One region of the Marinobacter halotolerans genome, then DNA from elsewhere that is predicted to be linked to it. Evidence: predicted binding sites of a transcription regulator. Region 1 holds the regulator's gene; each other region holds the start of a gene.

Region 1 (6,735 bases):
AATCCGGCGGTCAGGATGATATCGGGCTGGTGTTGGAGCCCAATATGGTCGAGAAGCTGCAACGATCTCTCAGAGAAAGCGTTCAGCGGCAGGAGATGCTGGGCAAGCCCGCTATCCTGCTGGTTTCCGGCCCTCTCAGGCCGGTTCTGGCACGGTTTGCCAGCTACGGTGTCGAGCGCCTGCATGTCCTGTCCTATCAGGAAGTGCCGGATAACAAGCAGATAACAATTGTGGCGTCCGTCGGCCAGTAATGACGACGGTTCACGTAGCGGCCGGCTAGAAACATCGGAGGCCCTGGAGGAAGGTTCATCATGAAAGTAAAACGGTTTTTTGCCCAGAGCATGTCGGAGGCGCTTCGCCAGGTCCGTGACCAGATGGGGGAAGACGCGGTGATTCTCTCCAACCGAAGGGTGGATGGCGGCGTCGAAATCGTCACTGCCCTGGACTACGACGAAAATATGGCGCGTCAACGCCTTGGCGATGCGGCCAAAGATGCCACCAATGGGTCACGTCTGGCCGAGTTGCAGGCAGAACAGCACCGTAAACTGGAAGCCGAGCTGAACCGATCCCGTGATCGCATCCGCGAAGTCCGCGACGGCCAGTCGGAGCAGGGCAGAGCAGAAAAGCAGAAGCCGGCACCCACCGATGAATTCGCCAGGGCTTACCCCGAATCGAATGCTGACTCCGGCAGTGACTTCGCTGATGACCGCTACTCAGGCGAGCTGGCCCAGATGCGCGCCGAAATTAGCTCGCTCAGGGATATGATGAGTGCCCAGCGCCAGGGGCAGGGTGACAGCGCCCGTCGTAATGGCAGCAGGCCGGACGCCGCCGCAGAAAAACCCGCTATCAGCGCGGTTCAGCAGCGTCTTTCCGAACGGCTTCAGGAATTTGGTCTGGCGGCTGAACTGTCGGGCAGTCTGGCCCGGCGTCACCGTGAAGGCAGACTGGAAGACGGCTGGAAACAGAGCCTGAAACTTCTGGCGGCCGGCCTGAAAACGTCCCGCGGCGAGTGGGCCAGCGAAGGGGGTGTTTACGCGCTGGTCGGCCCTACTGGCTCTGGCAAGACCACCACCATCGGTAAGCTTGCTGCCCACTATGTGCTGCGCCATGGCCCCGAATCGCTGGCGCTGGTGACCACTGATCGCTACCGGGTGGCGGCCCATGAACAGCTTTTTGTATTTGGCCGCATCCTTAATGTACCGGTGCGGGTGGTTGATGAACGCCATTCACTGGATGATATTCTGGACGAGCTGTCGGACCGGCACCTGGTTCTGATTGATACCGCAGGACTGACCAGCTCGGACAAAGGCTACGAGGAACAGCTCAATGAACTGGCTCGCAGTCACCACCAGATCAAGACCCATCTGGTTGCATCGGCCACCAGTCAGCCGCGGATTATGAAATCGGTCTGGCATTGCTATAAGATGGCAAATCTTGCAGGTTGCGTGGTGACCAAAACCGATGAGGCGCTTACTCTGGGAGAGGCTCTGGGATTCGTCATGGAGACTGGTCTGCCCGTGGCGTACTACACTGACGGACAGAAAATCCCGGAAGACCTTCACCATGCACAGGCGGTTCCCCTGGTGCGCATGGCCGTGGAAAGGCTGAAGAAACTTCAGCAGCAGGCCCCGGTCGCAGTTTAGGAACAGCGATACGCAAACAGTATTCTAATTACAAAACAGTGACCTCGCTTTTCAGAGGCAAGAGACCAGAGTCAGTATGAGCAGACCACACCCGGTTCAGGTAATTGCGGTAACAGGCGGCAAAGGGGGCGTTGGCAAAAGCAACGTATCAGTCAACCTGGGTATTGCGCTGTCCCAGATGGGGCGGCGGGTGGTGCTGCTGGACGCGGACCTGGGTCTTGCCAACATTGATGTCCTGCTCGGTATTACCGCCAACCGCAATATCCAGGACGTTATTTCCGGTGAGTGCGATCTGCGCGACGTTCTGGTCAACGGCCCCGGCGGCATCAAGATCGTGCCGGCTTCGTCCGGTACCCAGCGAATGACCCAGCTGTCCACCCTTGAACACGCAGGGCTGATCAATGCCTTCAGTGAGCTTGGTGACCAGATTGATGTGTTGATTGTCGACACCGCCGCCGGCATTTCCGAATCCGTTGTGAGCTTCCTTCGAGCCTCCCAGGAGCTGCTGCTGGTGGTCTGTGACGAACCCACCTCGATTACCGATGCTTACGCACTCATCAAGCTGATGAACCGCGATTACGGCACCAACCGTTTCCGAATTCTGGCCAATCAGGTTCGCAACGAACAGGAAGGGCGCCACCTGTTCGAGAAACTGACCCGCGTGACCGAGCGGTTCCTTGATGTAGCGCTACAATATGTTGGTATGGTGCCCTATGACGAAGCGGTCAAGAAAGCCGTCCAGCGGCAAAAAGCGGTTCTGGATGCCTACCCCCGGGCCAAGGCATCACTGGCGATCAAGGCGCTTGCCGAGAAGGTTGACCACTGGCCGCTACCGTCCTCCCCGAGAGGCCATCTGGAATTCTTTGTGGAGCGGCTCGTCGAAGTCTGATTTTGGTCCTGTCACCGAGTAACTGGATACATGACATTGGCGAAAGAACTTGGAATCTACAAGAGAACCGGAAACGGCGGCCCTTCAGCGCTTGTTGAGGAGCACGCACCTCTGGTCAAGAAAATTGCCCTTCACCTGATGGCCCGTCTGCCTCCCTCGGTTCAACTGGAAGATCTGATGCAGGCCGGCATGATGGGTCTGCTGGAAGCCTCCCAGCGATATACGTCTACCAAGGGCGCCACCTTTGAGACCTACGCCGGCATTCGCATCCGTGGTGCCATGGTGGACGAGATCCGCAAAGGCGACTGGGTTCCCCGTTCGGTCCACCGTAATGCCCGCCGTATTTCCAGTGCCATCAAGGTTGTCGAGGACCGTCTAGGTCGCGAAGCCCAGGACTGGGAAGTGGCGGAAGAGATGGGGCTTGATATTAATGACTATTACGCCGGGCTGAGTGATGCCAACAGCGGACGACTTTTTAGTCTTGATGAGCTCAATGAATCCGGCGACCTGCCGATAGACGAACAGAACGTGGGCGATAACCCGCTTGAAGGTCTGGCTTCGGCGAAATTCAAATCCAGCCTGGCGGGCGCGATTGATGATCTGCCTGAACGCGAGAAACTGGTGTTGAGCCTGTATTACCAGGAAGAGCTCAACCTTAAAGAAATTGGTGCGGTACTCGGTGTAAGCGAAAGCCGCGTCAGCCAGATCCACAGCCAGGCGGCGTTACGCTTGCGCGGGCGGCTCGCAGACTGGCATCAGAAATAATGCTTTACATAAAGTAGCGGCTTTCATAAACCGTGGCCTGCTAGACTGTCGGCCAACCGCCGAATATGAATTCCGGGCATTGCTAACTGGAGGTCCCATTGGACAAAAACATGAAAATCCTGATCGTGGATGATTTCTCAACCATGCGACGGATCATCAAAAATCTGCTGAGAGATCTCGGTTTTAGTAACACCGATGAGGCAGATGATGGCAACACAGCTCTGCCGATGCTTCGAAGCGGCAAGTATGACTTTCTGGTGACGGACTGGAACATGCCCGGCATGTCAGGGCTGGACCTTCTTAAAGAGGTCCGGGCTGATGATGACCTGAAGACTCTGCCCGTGTTGATGGTAACTGCGGAAGCCAAGCGTGATCAGATCGTGGCGGCGGCGCAGGCCGGTGTGAATGGTTACGTGGTAAAACCGTTCACCGCAGCCGTTCTGAAGGAAAAGATCGAGAAGATCTTCGAACGGATCCAGTAACCAGAGGTCGGATGGCTCTATGAGCAAGCAAGAGACGGACGGTCAGGGGCTGGAGCCGGAGGCCAAGGCAAAACTTCAAAGCCAGGCTGAACAACTGCTCGAACAGGTAAACGCAGGTGATTATACCGCCGCCATGACGGTGATTAACGATCTGACCGAGGTTAGGGATCAGAGCCTTTACCGCGAAGTGGGCCGGCTGACCCGGAGCCTGCACGAGGCCATACGGAATTTCCAGATTGACCCGCGCAATGCCGAGCAGTCTGAGGCGCTGTCCAAAATGACTGACGCGTCTGACCGGCTTGAATACGTGGTGCAGATGACCAGCAAAGCGGCGAATCGCACCATGGACCTGGTGGAAGATGCGATGCCCAGGGCCAGTGCCATGCGCGATGAGGCGGCGGAATTACGGGATGAGTGGCAGCGATTGCGCCGCCGGGAAATGAAGCCGGCGGAATTCCGGGCCCTGTACAAACGGATCGACAGTTTTTTTGTAACCCTGAATGTCGACGCCAGCGCCACCTATGACAACCTGTCGGAAATACTGCTGGCCCAGGACTTCCAGGACCTCACCGGCCAGGTTATTCAAAAGGTAACGGCGCTGGTAAAAGAGGTGGAAGAGCACTTGCTGAGCCTGGTGGTAATGGCCAGCCACGTTGACCAGATAACCGGGACGGTTTACGAACCCGGTCCAGATCAACGTGAGCCGGAATCGGCCGAGAAGGGCGTTGGCCCGCAGATCAAAGCGGACGAGCGGGAAGACGTAATGTCTGGGCAGGACGACGTAGACGATCTACTGTCCAGCCTTGGTTTTTGAGTAAGAGGATAGCGCATGGCGTTGGATGCTGATGAAGAGATTCTGCAGGACTTCCTGGTCGAAGCCGGCGAGATTCTCGAGAAACTGTCGGAAGAGCTGGTAGAGCTTGAGCGCCGCCCTGACGACAGTGATTTGCTGAACGCCATCTTTCGCGGCTTCCATACCGTCAAAGGCGGGGCCGGCTTTCTTCAGCTTGACGCGCTGGTGAACTGCTGTCATTCAGCGGAAAACGTGTTTGACACTCTCAGGAACCACAAGCGCAAAGTGGATTCGGACCTGATGGACGTGGTGCTTGAAGCACTGGACCACGTCAATTCAATGTTCGAGCAGGTGCGGCAACAGGAAGAACCCACCCCGGCACCGGAAGAGCTGATCAAGGCTCTGGATCGGCTTGCCGTGCCCGCCAGCGAAGACGAAGCCAAAGCCGGGCCTTCCGACGCTGCGTCAGCCGCGGAGCAGGATGATGGCGAAAGCGAAGACGGCGGAGACATCACCGACGACGAATTCGAGCAGCTTCTTGACGCGCTGGAAGACGAGAAAAAGGAAACCGCCAGCAACAGCTCGGACGGGGATGAAATTTCCGACGATGAATTCGAGAGCCTGCTGGACGAACTGCACGGCAAGGGTCAATTCTCCGGCCCACCGGCGGTGGAAAAGCCAGCGGCCAGTGCCCCTGATTCCGGCACGTCATCATCCTCACAGCAAAGTGGCGACCCCGACCTGATCAGCGACGACGAGTTCGAGCGCCTGCTTGATGATCTGCATGGCAAGGGTGGCAGTCCCACGGACGGCGCCGCGGCGAAACCTGCAGACAAGCCCGGCGAGCCTGCCCGGAAGTCGGAGCCAAAGCCGGCATCCAGGGCTGAACAAAAATCCGAACCAAAATCCGAGCCGAAGAAAGAACCGACCACTGCGGCCCCCGCTATGCCTGCGAAGGACGCGGCAGCGCCGGTGGCGGAAACCTCGGTACGGGTGGACACCAAGCGCCTGGACGACATCATGAACATGGTGGGCGAACTGGTTCTGGTGCGTAATCGTTTGCAACGTCTCGGCAGTGAGAGCGAAGACGAACACATGCACAAGGCTGTATCCAACCTGGATGTGGTCACCACCGACCTGCAGTCTGCGGTTATGGCCACCCGTATGCAGCCGATCAAGAAAGTGTTCGGCCGCTTCCCGCGGGTTGTCCGTGACCTTGCCCGTAGCCTCAAGAAAGAAATCAATCTGGAGATGCACGGCGAGGAGACCGATCTCGACAAGAATCTGGTGGAGGCGCTGTCCGATCCTCTGGTTCACCTGGTGCGCAATTCCGTGGATCACGGCATCGAAGCGCCGGATGTCCGCGAGAAAGCCGGCAAACCCAGGCAGGGCAATGTGGTGCTGTCAGCAGAGCAGGAAGGCGACCACATTCTGCTGTCGATCAGCGACGACGGTGCTGGCATGGATCCCAACGTGCTAAGGCGCAAGGCGGTTGAAAAAGGCATTTACGATCAGGACGCGGCGGATCGCCTCACCAACACCGAATGTTTCAACCTGATTTTTGCAGCGGGCTTTTCCACCAAGGATCAGATCTCCGACGTGTCGGGCCGTGGTGTGGGCATGGATGTGGTCAAGACCAAAATCAGCCAGTTGAATGGCCAGATTGCGGTGGAGTCCGAAATGGGCAAGGGCTCGCGGATTCTGATCAAGGTGCCGCTGACGCTCGCCATTATGCCAACGCTGATGATCAAGCTGGGTGAGCAGTCATTCGCGCTGCCGCTGGTCAACGTGGTGGAGATTTTCCACCTTGATCTGACCAAGAAGAATATTGTCGACGGCCGTGAGTGTATTGTTGTCCGAGACAAGGTGTTCCCCCTGTTCCATATCAAGCGCTGGCTGGTCCGCAATGGCGGTGAGCCGGAGCCCGATAACGCCCATGTGGTGATTGTGGCCATGGGTACACGCCGAGTCGGCTTCGTGGTGGATCAACTGGTCGGCCAGGAAGAGGTTGTCATCAAGCCCCTGGGTCGGGCGCTTCAGGGCACCCCGGGAATGGCCGGGGCGACGATCACTGGCGACGGTCGCATCGCACTTATTATTGACGTTCCGAGTCTGCTCCAGCACTACGGTTAGCAATATGCCCGGACATAGGAGAAATGGATG
Region 2 (6,735 bases), on a different contig from region 1:
CAATGATTTCAATCGCTTTGGTAATCAAGCGGCCTTTAGCCTCAATGTCCTTTGCCTGCATCCGAGCTTTGGCCATATTGATGCGCTCAATGGCTCCGTTGTACAAAAGCTGGATAAGCTTGTGAGGGTCCGCATCGGTAATGCTGGTCTGGGTATTGACGCGTTGGTATGCCTGTAAACCATTCATAATCAACCTCTTCGTTCACTATTCAGGCAACAATTATTAATTGTCGCGATTATTCCGTGGTGCCAGTGCCGCCAATTGCTGGGTAACGTAGTCGCGGGTGCTGTTCAATTGGGAAATCAGCGAATCGGCTGCGCTAAACTGACTCACCAGCCGCTCGCGGTATGAAGTAATTCGTTCCTCAAGCCGAACCCTGTTTTCCTGGATCTGCTCAAGATCGCGGTTCAGGCTTTCAGTGCGGGACTCAAGAGCGCCGTCTGCACCCACGAAGTTTGTCACGAGATTTACGGTCTGCTCAGCAACACCTTCAATGAACCTTATCGAACCGCGGCTGCCGGTATTGTCACCAGTGATGCGAACCTGCAGGCCCGACGCACCGCCATTGCCGCTGCCCAGGAACAGAACCTGCCCATCGCCTTCTGCCGTGCGGCCGCCAATCGTGCCCGCCACATCGAGACCTGCCGTACTGGTCACCGAACCCAGACCAAAAGTAGCGGCATTCTCAGCGGAAGTCAGCGAAACCTGCGACTCACTGCCATAAGTCTCAGACGTGAAGCTCAGATTACCATTCACATCCAGCCCAACCTGCACGGACGTGCCAGCGGCGTTCAACGCATTATTGCTGTTCAGCTGGGACTGGATTTCGTCCACCAAATCCTGTGCCGAAGTGTAAGTTTGCTGGGTTAGCTGCAGACTCACCGACGTTTCGCCATCAACCCGCAACGTCAGTTCGTCGTTGGTGCCGTCAATGGTAACGCCGGCTGCCAACGAGCCACCTGCAAGCAAACTTCCGCGGGAAGCGGCCTGGGTAATATTGATATCGTAGTTACCCGGACGTGTATTAAGGCCGCTGCGGACAAACTCAACCTGGCTGTCTGTTGCGCGACCCTGCTCCGCAAACAATGCGGTTACGTCGTCCGGGTTGTTTTTTAGCTGTTCTTCAAACCTGACCCGATCAAACTCGAGCCCGCCGGTTTCAAAGTTGGTCGTAATACCCACGTCCGCCAGGCTTCGAACGTTGGCGTTTTCCAGGCCAGGAACCACACGGGTCAGAATCTGGCGCAGCTGGTTCTGAATACCACGCACGGTACTGTCACCATTCAGCAAACCGCCTACGCCGGCCTCCGCGTTGAAACCGGCCAGACTATCGATGGTTGACTGCAGGGAATTAAACTTGTCGACGAACCCCTGAACCCGGTCGGAGACTGCTCCCAAATCCTGCTCAACCTTGATAGTGGAGGTGCCGGTAGCCGCAATATCGAAAGTCAGCCCATCGATCACGTTCTCGAAGCTGTTGGTGGAGCGAGTGACTTCCACTCCATTGATTTTCATCACGGCATCCGTGGCGGCGATCGTCTGCTGAAGACCTGAGTCCGCATCCATACCGGTATTGAAGGCAAACCGTGATAGTCCCTGATTATCGGTATTCGTGCCCGCCGAATCACCGGATACTGAAATACTGACAGCGTTGGCAGTGCCCGTCTCGTCCGCAGACAGAACCAGCTGGAACCCGTTGCCGGTGTCGATTACACCCGCGGAAACACCGGCATCGGAGTCATTAATAGCATTCGCCAGACCCTGAAGAGTGTCGTTGCTTCCATCAATAGTCAGGTTGGTTGTTTTATCACCCACGTTCAGCGTAAGAACGCCACGGCCCACGCTGGTCGCATCGCGGTCAGCAAACACATCCCGGGATGCCAGAGCCTGCGCGCCAGCCAGGCTGGTTACTTCAACGCTGTACGTACCACGGTTTGCCTTGGTGCTGTCCACAGATACGGCAATGTCTTCATTGGAGGAATTCGCAGAGAAGGCCTTCAGGTTATCCGGCGCACTCAGTTGCCGCATCGGCAAGCGCAATTCCGTCACCGCACTACGGAGCTTTCCATACGCCGAAATCAGCGCCTGGGTCTGCTCAGTTTTTCGAGTGAGCCGGTTATCTGTGGGCGCACGCTCGGCCTGGACCAATTGATCCACAAGATCCGAGTTGAGAACTCCGGAACCAATACCCAGCGATGAGATACTTGCCATTGCGATGCCTCCTTCAGGGGGCGAAATTCGTTATCTATCCGTTCTATTTCATTTATCGGCCGAAAGCGGCAAAACTTTGCCCTATTGCCCAACTGATTTGTAACCGCGTGTTAAACCAGTATAGCCATAAAGAAGAACACCGCCGGACCCTTTCGGGTGCGGCGGTGCTGTCTTCGTTGATCCATCAGGCTAAAAGCGGCAAAGCCTTACACCTTGATGTTAAATAAAGTCAGCGGTTCGTTCTGCTGCAAGTTCTCTGCCAACCTTACCGCCACCTCATCCGGGATTTGTCGAATCAATTCTTTGGTCGATTGATCGACCACCCTTACGACGGTTCCTCCAAGATCGTCATTCACCTCGAACTGCAGATCCCTCTGAACGCTCTGAACGAAATCGTTCAGTTGGGAGACGGCTTCATCCAGTTGCTCGCGCTGAGCGTCGTTTCGAGTCTCAAGCTTCTCAGCTTTCGAGAGCTGATCTGCTGCAGCAACTTTTGATGTAACGGTATTCTGGTCCGAAGCAGCAACCTGGGCTGAGGCGTTCCTGCCCTCTGCCTGAGCTGACGAAATTGCCCGAACCGGAGCTTTATCGCTGGTGCGTACCAGCTTTAAATCCGCGCCATTCAGGTTAACGTCATTCATAGCTCACCTCGCTATCCTTATGCGGCAAAGGGCCGGAGCCCACTAAGACTCCGGCTCAGCCGCTTTCCCCAATTACTGCAGGAGGGAAAGAACCTGCTGTGGGCGTGCATTCGCCTGGGCCAGTACCGAGATACCTGCCTGCTGCAGAACCTGTGCCTTGGACAGCTTGGCTGTTTCGGCCGCGAAGTCTGCATCCAGGATCCGGCTGTTGGCGGCGCTCAGATTTTCTGAGGTTGTTGCCAGGTTGGCAATGGTTGACTCGAAGCGGTTTTGAACTGCACCAAGCTCGCCTCTGATACTATTTATTTGGTTCAAAACACCATCGATCGTTTGGATAGCTTGGTTGGCGCCCGGCCGATCACTAATATCAACACCATCAAGACTCCTTCCAACCGACGATCCTGCGAGACCAAGCACACCTGCAGCAGAGGCCGTGCCACTAACGTTCAGCAATGACTCGTCCCCGCCTTCTACGCTCAAAACCAGACCAGCTTCAAACGTGTTGTTAGCCGCATCAGTAATGCTTCCGAACCGAGCCGCGTCATCAACAGCCACAGTAAACGAATTACCACTCGTGTCCTCAAGCAAAATTCCGGTGCCAGCTTCGTTTTCAACAGCGACTACTCCTGTCGCCAGCGACTTATCATTTATGGCGCTTATAGCAGCACCTAGCGCAAACCCGGTTACTCCGTCATTAAGAGCTATCGCAGTGCCGTTAATGGTAATGGAACCTGCAGCTGCGGCAGCGTAAGCGCCCAAGTCTGCTGAGGTAGTATCAGCTTGTGTTGCTGTGACTTGCGCATTGCCAGCGAAATCGGCTTTATTGATCTCCGCTGCAAGCTCTTCAACGGAGTCAAAATTCGTGCCTCCAACGAACGTTGCTCCATTTACGGTAAGAGACGTTGTAGCGATAGCCTCTTGGCGAACAGCATCACCGAAATTTGTCACATCGCTGGTTAACGTAGTTTGCCCCAGCGAAGTACCACGCACATCAATCCCGGATACTGAAATTGTCTGATTGGCATTTGCGCCTACCTGAAAGCTCAATGACGTGAGATCGCCATTCAAAATATTCAGGTTGTTAAATTGAGTGGTTTCGGCAATTCTGTCAGCCTCTGAAATAAGCTCCTGAACTTCAGCATTGAGCGCCGACCGATCTGATGCTGAGTTTGTGTCGTTGGCAGATTGAACAGACAAATCTCGGATTCGCTGAGCGATATTCGTAATTTCGTCCAAGGCGCCTTCCGCAGTTTGCGCCAAGGAAATACCGTCATTAGCGTTGCGTTGAGCAACATCCAAACCACGAATCTGAGACTGAAAACGAGTAGAAATCGCAAGGCCAGCCGCGTCGTCTTTGGCGGAGTTTATGCGAAGACCGGATGACAGGCGCTCAAGCGCCTGATTGCTCAGATCCTGGGATTTCTGCAGCTGATTCTGAGCAGACAGTGACGCAACGTTAGTGTTGATACCGAGAGCCATATTGCTTCTCCTTCGACTTATGTCGTTATTTCATGGAAAAGGTCAGGCGCCCGTTTTCTGTTTGGGAGCGCCGCCCTGTTAGTCCAAGTAACGGCCCCACATCCTGTTCCTTTAGAAAAATATCTGTCGTTTTTGTAAAGGAATGTAAAACCGGCAATTCGGTGCCTTTCTGAACGACGGTTATTTGCCCGTCGCGTCCGCACTGACTCAAACCGTCGAACGCATTTTCATTTTAAAACAACACCCTAAACCATAGTTTGGAAAGCTGGCACGCCCTTCGCTTCGCTCTCTGCAAAACGGCAAATTAACGAATTTCTGCCGGCAAAGGTTTCCATTGAATTTCGGATACCGGGCTTTCGGCGCCTCTGAGTAGGGAGAATAGACATGCCCCAGATCATCAACACCAACATTGCATCACTGAACGCCCAGCGGAATCTCAATGCCTCGCAAGGGGACGCTAACGTTGCGCTCGAGCGATTGTCTTCCGGCTTACGAATCAATTCCGCCAAAGATGACGCGGCCGGCTTGGCAATATCTGAGCGATTTACTGCACAAATCAACGGCCTCAATCAGGCAGTACGAAACGCAAATGACGGTATTTCCTTTTCGCAAGTTGCGGAGGGTGCGCTTGGGGAATCAACCAACGCCCTTCAACGCATCCGCGAGCTGGCCGTGCAGTCTGCCAACGACACTAATTCCGCTTCAGACCGAAAAGCACTGAATCAGGAAGTCTCGGCGCTCATCGCCGAAATCAATCGGATAGCCAGCACAACACAGTTCAACGGCCGAAACATTCTTGACGGAAGTCTGGCTGATTTCAGCTTCCAGGTGGGCGCGAACGCCAATCAGACGATTTTAGTCGACGGAGTTGATTCGCGCGGTGCGCAACTCGGCGCCTCAGTTGCGTCCGGTTCAACATTCAACCAGGGCAATATCGCCAATTTTACAGCCGGTGGTTCGCTTACGATCAACGGTATCGAAGTTGACCTTTCCAACGCTACCTCCGGCCAAGATGTGATCAACCAGATAAACCTGGTCAGTCCTGATTCTGAAGTAACCGCCGAAAAAGCCGGCGAAACTGTTGTAGACACTGGCGCCTTCATTGCGCCAACAACAGCAAATAGTCCCGCGACAATCACCATTAATGGAACAGGCGTGGAAATAACCGACACCGACACCCTGACAACAGCAATCGCGAAAATAAATGAACGCGCTGGCCAAACAGGTATTACCGCATCGCCCGATTCAACGGACTCCAATATTGTTCTGACTGACTCCAACGGAGGAGCTATAGATGTTCAGGATGACGCCACCACCAATGTCTTGGGAGATGGCGCAATTCTCGGCAGCGGCACAACAACATACGAGCCGGGTATTGAGTTAATTACTGACATTGGCAACACGATAACCATCGCAGGTACAGGTGGAACCAACACCGATTTTACAGAGCTGGGTTTGACTGCAGGTCCTCAGGCTCAAATTGACTCAGTGGTTAATGATATGAACGTGCTTACCCGTGAGGAATCGGCCAATACAATAACTACCGTCGATTACGCACTTGAGAAGATAAACAGCCTTCGCTCTGAACTTGGTGCGGTCCAGAACCGCTTTGAAACCACAATTGCTAACTTGAGCACTGCTTCAGAAAATCTCTCTGCAGCACGCTCGCGAATCCGTGACGCAGACTTTGCGAAAGAATCCGCTGAACTCGCCCGCACCCAGGTGCTCCAGCAGGCCGGGCTCTCGGTTCTTGCCCAGGCGAATGCCAGGCCTCAGCAGGTGCTGCAGCTACTGCAGGGTTAATAAGGCAGACAGGGTGATGTCGGATTACGCCTTTGGCGAATCCGACCTACTTTTTGATCGCAGTGACTGCCGCGGCAGGTTTTAAGAGGTGTTCCATGCAAGCCAAGCATCAGTTCCAGGTATCCGAATCCGCAGAGGCTCCCGCTGCCCGACTGATTCTTCAGGCCCATCTGGCCTACGGAGAATCCAACAGCAACGGGCTAAGCCATATACAACGGCTGAAGTCCCGGCGTGAATGCCAGTCATACCTGACCCAGGCGCTGGCGCTTGAGCCAGATAACGCTGGTGCACTAGGATTGCTTGGCCGGGTCGAGATGGACAACGGCCAGCTTGAGCGGGCCCATGCCCTGTTCACGGCCAGCCTCAATCATCAGCCGGGCCAGACACAGCAGTACTGCAACCTGGGCTACTGGGCGCTGAAAACCGAACGGCCGGCTCTGGCGGAGCAGTACTTCATTCAGGCTCTGGAAGTCGACCGGCAATCCGCCGCCGCTTTCTGCGGCATTGCCCACTCCCGACGCCTGCAGGGTCAGTTCGACGTTGCTTATCTGCATTATCGCAAACTGCTGGAAACCGGCCTGGAATGGCCGTCCGTCTACA
Region 3 (6,735 bases), 630 kb from region 1:
ATTTGGTGTCCGGGAGGGAGATTACGTTGCCCGTATTGGCGGCGACGAATTCGTGGTTTTCGGGCATGCCCATTCAGAGGATCTGGAGGGCAGTCGCCTGGCGATAAAAAAAAGACTCGAGAGGCTCACCCGTGGCAATTTCTCTATCGGCTTGACTGGTATCGATTACACTGGCCCGAGCGTTGGTGTAGTGACCACGGCACCAGGCGAAAGAGATCCCGCAGGGCTGATCGCCCGTGCAGACAGGGCAATGTACGCCGTCAAAAAAGAACGCCGCGTTTACTTCAGCCAATAAAAAAACCCCAGCGATTGCTGGGGTTCTGTGTTGGCGGAGAGGGAGGGATTCGAACCCTCGAAACGCTATTAACGTTTACACACTTTCCAGGCGTGCGCCTTCAGCCACTCGGCCACCTCTCCTTTAAACTGTTTCAAATCAGCACACTTGTCGCTCATTTGAGGTCGCAAACTCTAATCGTTTTACGGCCTTTTAGCAACCTTCAATTTCATTGGCATGGTTTCACGGTTGTCTGCGTATACACTTTGAGATAAACATCCAAAGCAGTCAGCCAGGTGGAGGGCTTTGAATTGCTCAATATGGATTTCACAAAGAAGGTCGTTGTGCGTAGCCAGGAAATGGACTGGACGCCGAGCCCGGCGGGCGGGGTTCTACGCAAACCTCTGGCGCGGGAGGAAGCCGAGCGCGGTCATGCAACCAGCATTGTGCGCTACGAACCCGGCGCCCGCTTCTCGCGGCATGAGCACCCTCTGGGCGAGGAAATTATGGTTCTGGAGGGGGTATTTTCAGATGAAACCGGTGACTACGGGCCCGGTACCTATCTGCGCAACCCTCCCGGCAGCGGTCATTCGCCTTTCAGCGTTGAAGGCTGCCTGCTGTTCGTGAAGCTTCATCAGTTCAACCCCAACGACTTCAATACCGTGCGGCTGAACACCCAGGCTACCTCCTGGCTGCCCGGTCAGGGAGGCCTGGAGGTGATGCCGTTGCATGAATTCGAGCAGGAGCACGTTGCGCTGGTGAAATGGCCAGCCAGGGAACGGTTCCAGCCTCACAGACACTTTGGAGGGGAGGAAATTCTGGTGCTGTCTGGCGAATTCTGCGATGAACACGGGCGCTATCCCGCAGGCACCTGGATCCGCAGCCCCCATCTGAGCCAGCACCACCCGTTTGTAGACGAGGAAACCGTCATATGGGTGAAAACCGGGCATCTTCCCTTCTGAATGGAAGGCACGAAGTATCAGTCGGCGGCCGGGCCTTTGCCGATGTTGCGGCTTTGGTCCACCAGAATAAGCTCGCTGAGATCAAAGCCTTTCGCTTTGGCTACTGCTTTGAAATCCTCAATGGTTTCATCATCCACGTGGGGGCTGCGGGCCAGTAGCCAGAGGTAATCCCGATTGTAGCCGGTGATGTAAGCGGTCTGATAGTCCTCGTTCAGCCTGAACACGACGTAGGAGGCGTAAAACGGACCGAAGAAAGAGACTTTCAGGTGACCTGCTGCCGAATCCTCAACAGGCACCGCATGGCCATCTGCCTCCTGCCAGGCGCCCTCTTCCGAGGAATAACCACGGTTGATAACGGCAATACTGCCGTCCGGGTTCAAAGAGTATTCGGCCGTGACATTGGAAAGGCCCTGCTCAAAGGAATGGTCGAGCCGGACAATTTCGTACCAGGTGCCCTTGTACCGCTCCAGATCAAGCTCCGAGACCGGCTCAATGCCATCCGGCAGACCGGTGCAACCTGCCAACAGAACCATAGACAGCAGAACGCCCAGGCGTAACAGTTTCATAGGTCACTTCTTCCGGTAGATGATTCCCGGGCTGCAATGCACCATTTCATAAAGATGCGGCAGCCCGCTGAGAGATTCAGACGCACCCAGAATCAGGTAGCCACCCGGGTTCAGCGTGGCATGGATCCGCGTGAGGATGTCCTTCTTCAGCTCGGCTGAAAAATAGATCAGTACGTTCCGGCACATCACAATGTCGAACTTGCCCAGCATGTACCGCTCAAGCAGGTTGAGCTCCCGAAACTCCACCATGCTCTTGATATTGGACTTGATCTGCCAGCTTCCGCTCAATGAGGGGGTGAAAAACTGCTTCTGCCGCTCAGGAGACAGTCCGCGGCCGATGGCGATCATCTCGTATTCACCACTTCGAGCCACTTCCAGCACGCTTTTAGAAATGTCCGTTGCCGTAATTTTGACGTCACGGAGCTTTCCGGGACGCTGGCGACGGAATTCCTCAATGATCATGGCCACCGAATAGGGTTCCTGACCTGTGGATGCTGCTGCGGACCATATCCGTAGAGACTGGCTCGACTTTTTGTCGGCAAACTCGGGTAGCAGTTTTTCCTGCAGTATCCGGAACGGGTGATTATCCCGGAACCAGAGCGTCTCATTGGTGGTCATCGCATCGATGACCACTTCCCTCAGGTTGCTTCGCCCCGAGCGTTTGATGCGCTCCAGAAGCTCGCCCAGGGTCGACAGTTCATGCTCCTCCATGATCCGGCGCAATCGGCTTTTCACCAGATACTGTTTGTTTTCGCCTAGCAGGATGCCGCATGCCTCCTGCAGAAACGATTTAAAGGATTCGTATTCCTGTGGCGTTATTTCAGCTTTCATCGAAACCCGATTGTGGATGAGTCAGAATTTGACGTCAGGCTCACTGCTGGCCGTCGACGATTTCCATCACCCGCTCAGCGAGCTCATCAGGGCTGAACTTGGCCATGAAATCATCGGCCCCGACTTTGGTCACCATCGCCTTGTTGAACACGCCACTCAGGGACGTATGCAGCATGATGTACACGCCCTTGATTGCATCATCACTTTTGCAGCGCGTGACGAGAGTGTACCCATCCATCTCCGGCATTTCGACATCGGAGATAATCAGCGATAAATGGTCTGTCGCTTTGGAGCCGTCCGCCGTGATCTCCTTGAGAAAATCAAGCGCTTGCTTACCATCGTTCTTGGTGATCACTTCCATGCCAATAGCGGTCAGGCACCGTTCAATCTGTCTCCGTGCAACTGATGAATCGTCGACCACCAGGACTGGCAGCAGGCCGGGTGCACGGCTTTCACTTCGGGTCCGGAGTTCATCGGTAACGTCTGCTTCAAGGGGCGCCACTTCCGAGAGAATCTTCTCAACGTCTATGATCTCTACAAGCTTCTCATCAATGCGGGTCACAGCTGTGAGATAAACGTCCCTTCCCGCACCCTTGGGCGGCGGGAGTATGTCTTCCCAGTTCATGTTCACGATCCGGTCGACGCCGGCCACCAGGAACCCCTGGGTCTTGCGGTTGTATTCAGTAATGATCACAAAGCTGGTGCTCAGATCCTGCTGGGAAATGCCGGGAAGGCGGATCGACATGGCAAGATCGATGATCGGAATGGTCTCGCCACGAATATGCGCCACCCCTTTAACCATGGCTCGACTATTCGGTATCGAAGACAGCTTCGGGCACTGCAGTACCTCCTTAACCTTGAATACGTTGATACCGTATACCTGCTGCCCCTTTAACCGGAACAGCAGCAGCTCGAGCCGGTTCTGACCGACCAGTTGGGTACGCTGATTAACACTGTCTAGAACCCCTGCCATTCTTGTTCTCCTTCGCATATGTGCCGGGGGCGGCATACATCTTGCTCAAATTCTGTTTAAAGGCCTGCCAGAGGCAAAGCGGCGCCAGATAAATGGCGGCCAACCAAGGGCTTTACCGTATTAGTGACAGCATAGGACAAACCGAAGCATATGCGCATCATCATTTTCTTTGTCTATTTGTTAACCGCGACGCTCGCCAGCGCTTCGACCTCATCCGCGCAACAGATACACACGTCGGCAAAGCGTTTCCTTGAAGCCTTTGCTAAAGAACAGGCCGCCGAAGGCTATACCGTTAACCACAGTATTGGAAAATTGGATTCGCGGCTTTCCCTGGCGACCTGCAAGACATCACCGGCCGTATCGTTCAGTGGCGACCCCTGGGACACAACACACCCTTCCCTGCTGGTTTCCTGCGAAGGCGCACGTCCCTGGAGAATGTTTTTGCCGGTCACGCTGACTATTCGCGGCGAGGGACTGGTTGCAGCCAGGCCCCTGGCCCGTGGCGAAAGAATTACCGAAGCTGCAATAACTACCCGGTCGATTGAGCTGAACTCAACCCTGCGAGACCCGATACGGGACGCAAAACAACTGATTGGCATGGAAATGCGCCGCGGTGTAAATAGTGGAACCGTGTTCACCGCCAGCCTGCTTGAGGCTCCGGAAGCCGTTTCCCGGGGAGATCATGTCGTTATCTCTGCGGAATCGGGAGGCTTTTCCGTCAGATCCCGTGGCAAGGCCCTCGGCAGTGGCAGCATCGGTGAGCAGGTGATGGTGGAGAATCTTTCCAGCGCACGCACCGTACGGGCAAGAATTATTGCCCCCGGGCAGGTTAAAATACACATGTAACCTCAGGCAGTGGTTTGCCGGAACCGGCAAGTTTCTGCCGCTATTCAGAGTGTTAATCCCGAATGTGTTACATTCTGAAAGATTGTACTAAAGGTCTTTCGGGATCTGCCGTTAAAAAGATATAAACTTTTAGGGCCATTCCGATGGCCAGACAGCGAAGCAGGTATGATTATGTCAGTTGACTTTAATGGAATTGGCCCCGGCCAGGTCAACACTCAGCGGCCATCAGCGGACAAGGCGTCCGGCTCCCAAGCCCCCAACCAGGCTGGAACAGAGCAAGCCAAGTCCCAGGCCTCCAATAGTGCCCGTGGTGAGAATGTTAATCTGAGCAGCCAGGCAAAGAATCTGAAGCAGCTCGAACAGAAACTCGCCGACTTTCCGGAAATGGACGACGAGCGCATCGAACAGATTCGAGCGGCACTCGAAGATGGTTCCTACAAGGTAGATGCGCAGAAGCTGGCCCAGAAAATGCTTGAGATGGATGAAAGCATTTTCGGGTGAGTGAGCCATGTCGAACATTGATGAACTGAAAGACCTTCTGGGCCAGGATATCCAGCAGTTAGCCACACTGAAAGACATTCTGGCCCAGGAAAAGACCCTTCTCTCCAGCTCGGATGTCAAAGCACTGACATCCGTGACCAAGCAGAAAGATCATCATCTGAATCAGATTCGTGAGCGTGCAAAGGTAAAAATCCGGGTTCTCGTTGCCATGGGTTTTCGGCCAGATCTGGGCGAACCCTCACGCTTTCTGAGAAGTGCCGGTCTGGATGACGCCGTTTCTATGTGGGAACAGGCTTCCGAGGCTCTCAAGCAGTGTCAGGCGCTCAACCAGACCAACGGCCGCATCATTTCCCATCTGCAGAAGCGTCTGTCCAGACTGACGGAAATATTCCGGGGTGCCACCGGACAGGAAAAGCTATACGGCGCAAAAGGCCACGAAGAGGCCGTCTCGCACAGCAGTATACTGGCGAGCGCCTGATCGGAGGCCGTCAAGGCCGGTAAACGGTTAGCGGGTGCGGATCGTCATGCTGGAGCCGGCATGAAACTGAACGTCACTGATGATGATGTTGCCCATTGACGCGCCGGCTGAGCCCATCACCCGTATCTTATCCATGCGAATCTGCTCGATCCGCTCTGGCATCGCCAGCTCCAGGGCACCGTCATTGCGGATGGCAAACTTCGGCGCCCCTTCCCTGTAGTGAACACCGGTAACCGACAGGTCGGATTCCAGAAAATTCAGCACGGGCACGAACACATTGGCCGCGAACTCGAGCGCCTTGAGGGCATCGGGCCCTTTCTCGCCGGAATTTTCGGCCTGCTGAGCATCCGCAGGCATTGCGCTGATCTCGCTGACATGCTGAAAAAGACCAGCCTGGCCGCCCTGACCGGCCACACCGGCCATTTCTGCTTCGCTGAGAGGCTGGAACTTGCCCTCACCCATCATCTGCCCTGCATCCGCCGGGCTGAGCTCGCTTCCACTCTGGCTATTGGCGGCAAAGCTGATCATTGGCTGGAACGGTAGAACTGCCATGGTAACCAGTGCTGCGGCGTTGCGGTAACGGCTCTGATGGCGCAGAACGCGGTGAAGGTCGCGCTCGGTGAGCCATCCGGCCTCAACCAGAACTTCGCCCAGGCGCTTGCCGGAATCGCGTTGCAACCGGAGGCCGTCGTCCAGTTGGGTTTCCGACAGATAGCCGCGATTAACCAGCAATCGACCTAATCGAGATTTTTCCTCAATGCCCGGACGGTTTTTCACGGCTTGTATCCCCCAATTGTTGATCCAGGATGCCCACTGGTTGCGGACGCCATCCTGACCTATTTCTGGTAGCATTCTTTGCAAACCCCGACTGCCATTGCAGTATCGCAAGATCCTGCGCACAGCCAACCATGAGGACGAGTATAGAATGACAAATCTGGTAAAACCGTTTCGTTGTGTGATCCCTCTCCTGTTCTGTGTAACGACACTTCTGGCCTCAGGCCACGTGACTGCCGCAGAGCCCCTTCCAAAAGTGCTGGTAGAGACGAATATGGGCTCGTTCGAGGTCACGCTTCGCCCGGACCTGGCACCCAAAACCGTTAACAATTTCAAACAGTATGTGGCGGATGATTTCTATGACGGCACCATATTCCATCGTGTGATCCCCGGATTCATGATTCAGGGCGGCGGTTTCAACCGTGATCTGGAGCGACAGCCGACTCGTGACCCGGTAGTGAACGAAGCCAAATCCACCGCCAAGAATCTTCGCGGGACCGTTGCGATGGCAAGAACCAACGATCCTGACT

Evidence for each region. Region 1 encodes FliA, which starts transcription of late flagellar genes. Its sites were predicted from a motif close to CTAAAGTTTNNNNNNNNNNNGCCGNTAA; they were not measured.
Region 2: fliD (flagellar filament capping protein FliD) is a predicted target of FliA. The motif match lies at 2,265-2,292, and genes of this name have one in related genera.
Region 3: flgM (flagellar biosynthesis anti-sigma factor FlgM) is a predicted target of FliA. The motif match lies at 4,540-4,567, and genes of this name have one in related genera.

What each region holds. Positions count from the first base shown of each region.
Region 1 covers NZ_VMHP01000002.1:431,883-438,617, forward strand. Annotated here, with positions in the region: gene flhA (flagellar biosynthesis protein FlhA) at 1-251, shown strand, start outside; gene flhF (flagellar biosynthesis protein FlhF) at 312-1,643, shown strand; gene FPL19_RS12310 (MinD/ParA family protein) at 1,720-2,532, shown strand; gene FPL19_RS12315 (RNA polymerase sigma factor FliA) at 2,563-3,297, shown strand; gene cheY (chemotaxis response regulator CheY) at 3,396-3,779, shown strand; gene FPL19_RS12325 (protein phosphatase CheZ) at 3,799-4,593, shown strand; gene FPL19_RS12330 (chemotaxis protein CheA) at 4,609-6,705, shown strand; gene FPL19_RS12335 (protein-glutamate methylesterase/protein-glutamine glutaminase) at 6,733-6,735, shown strand, end outside.
Region 2 covers NZ_VMHP01000001.1:169,745-176,479, forward strand. Annotated here, with positions in the region: gene fliS (flagellar export chaperone FliS) at 1-187, opposite strand, end outside; gene fliD (flagellar filament capping protein FliD) at 224-2,212, opposite strand; gene FPL19_RS00755 (flagellar protein FlaG) at 2,419-2,853, opposite strand; gene FPL19_RS00760 (flagellin N-terminal helical domain-containing protein) at 2,926-4,332, opposite strand; gene FPL19_RS00765 (flagellin N-terminal helical domain-containing protein) at 4,717-6,135, shown strand; gene FPL19_RS00770 (tetratricopeptide repeat protein) at 6,231-6,735, shown strand, end outside.
Region 3 covers NZ_VMHP01000002.1:1,058,601-1,065,335, forward strand. Annotated here, with positions in the region: gene FPL19_RS15215 (sensor domain-containing diguanylate cyclase) at 1-295, shown strand, start outside; tRNA gene FPL19_RS15220 (tRNA-Ser) at 327-417, opposite strand; gene FPL19_RS15225 (cupin domain-containing protein) at 586-1,236, shown strand; gene FPL19_RS15230 (lipocalin family protein) at 1,254-1,802, opposite strand; gene FPL19_RS15235 (CheR family methyltransferase) at 1,806-2,633, opposite strand; gene FPL19_RS15240 (chemotaxis protein CheV) at 2,674-3,606, opposite strand; gene flgA (flagellar basal body P-ring formation chaperone FlgA) at 3,757-4,452, shown strand; gene flgM (flagellar biosynthesis anti-sigma factor FlgM) at 4,624-4,953, shown strand; gene FPL19_RS15255 (flagella synthesis protein FlgN) at 4,961-5,431, shown strand; gene FPL19_RS15260 (pilus assembly protein PilB) at 5,459-6,208, opposite strand; gene FPL19_RS15265 (peptidylprolyl isomerase) at 6,357-6,735, shown strand, end outside.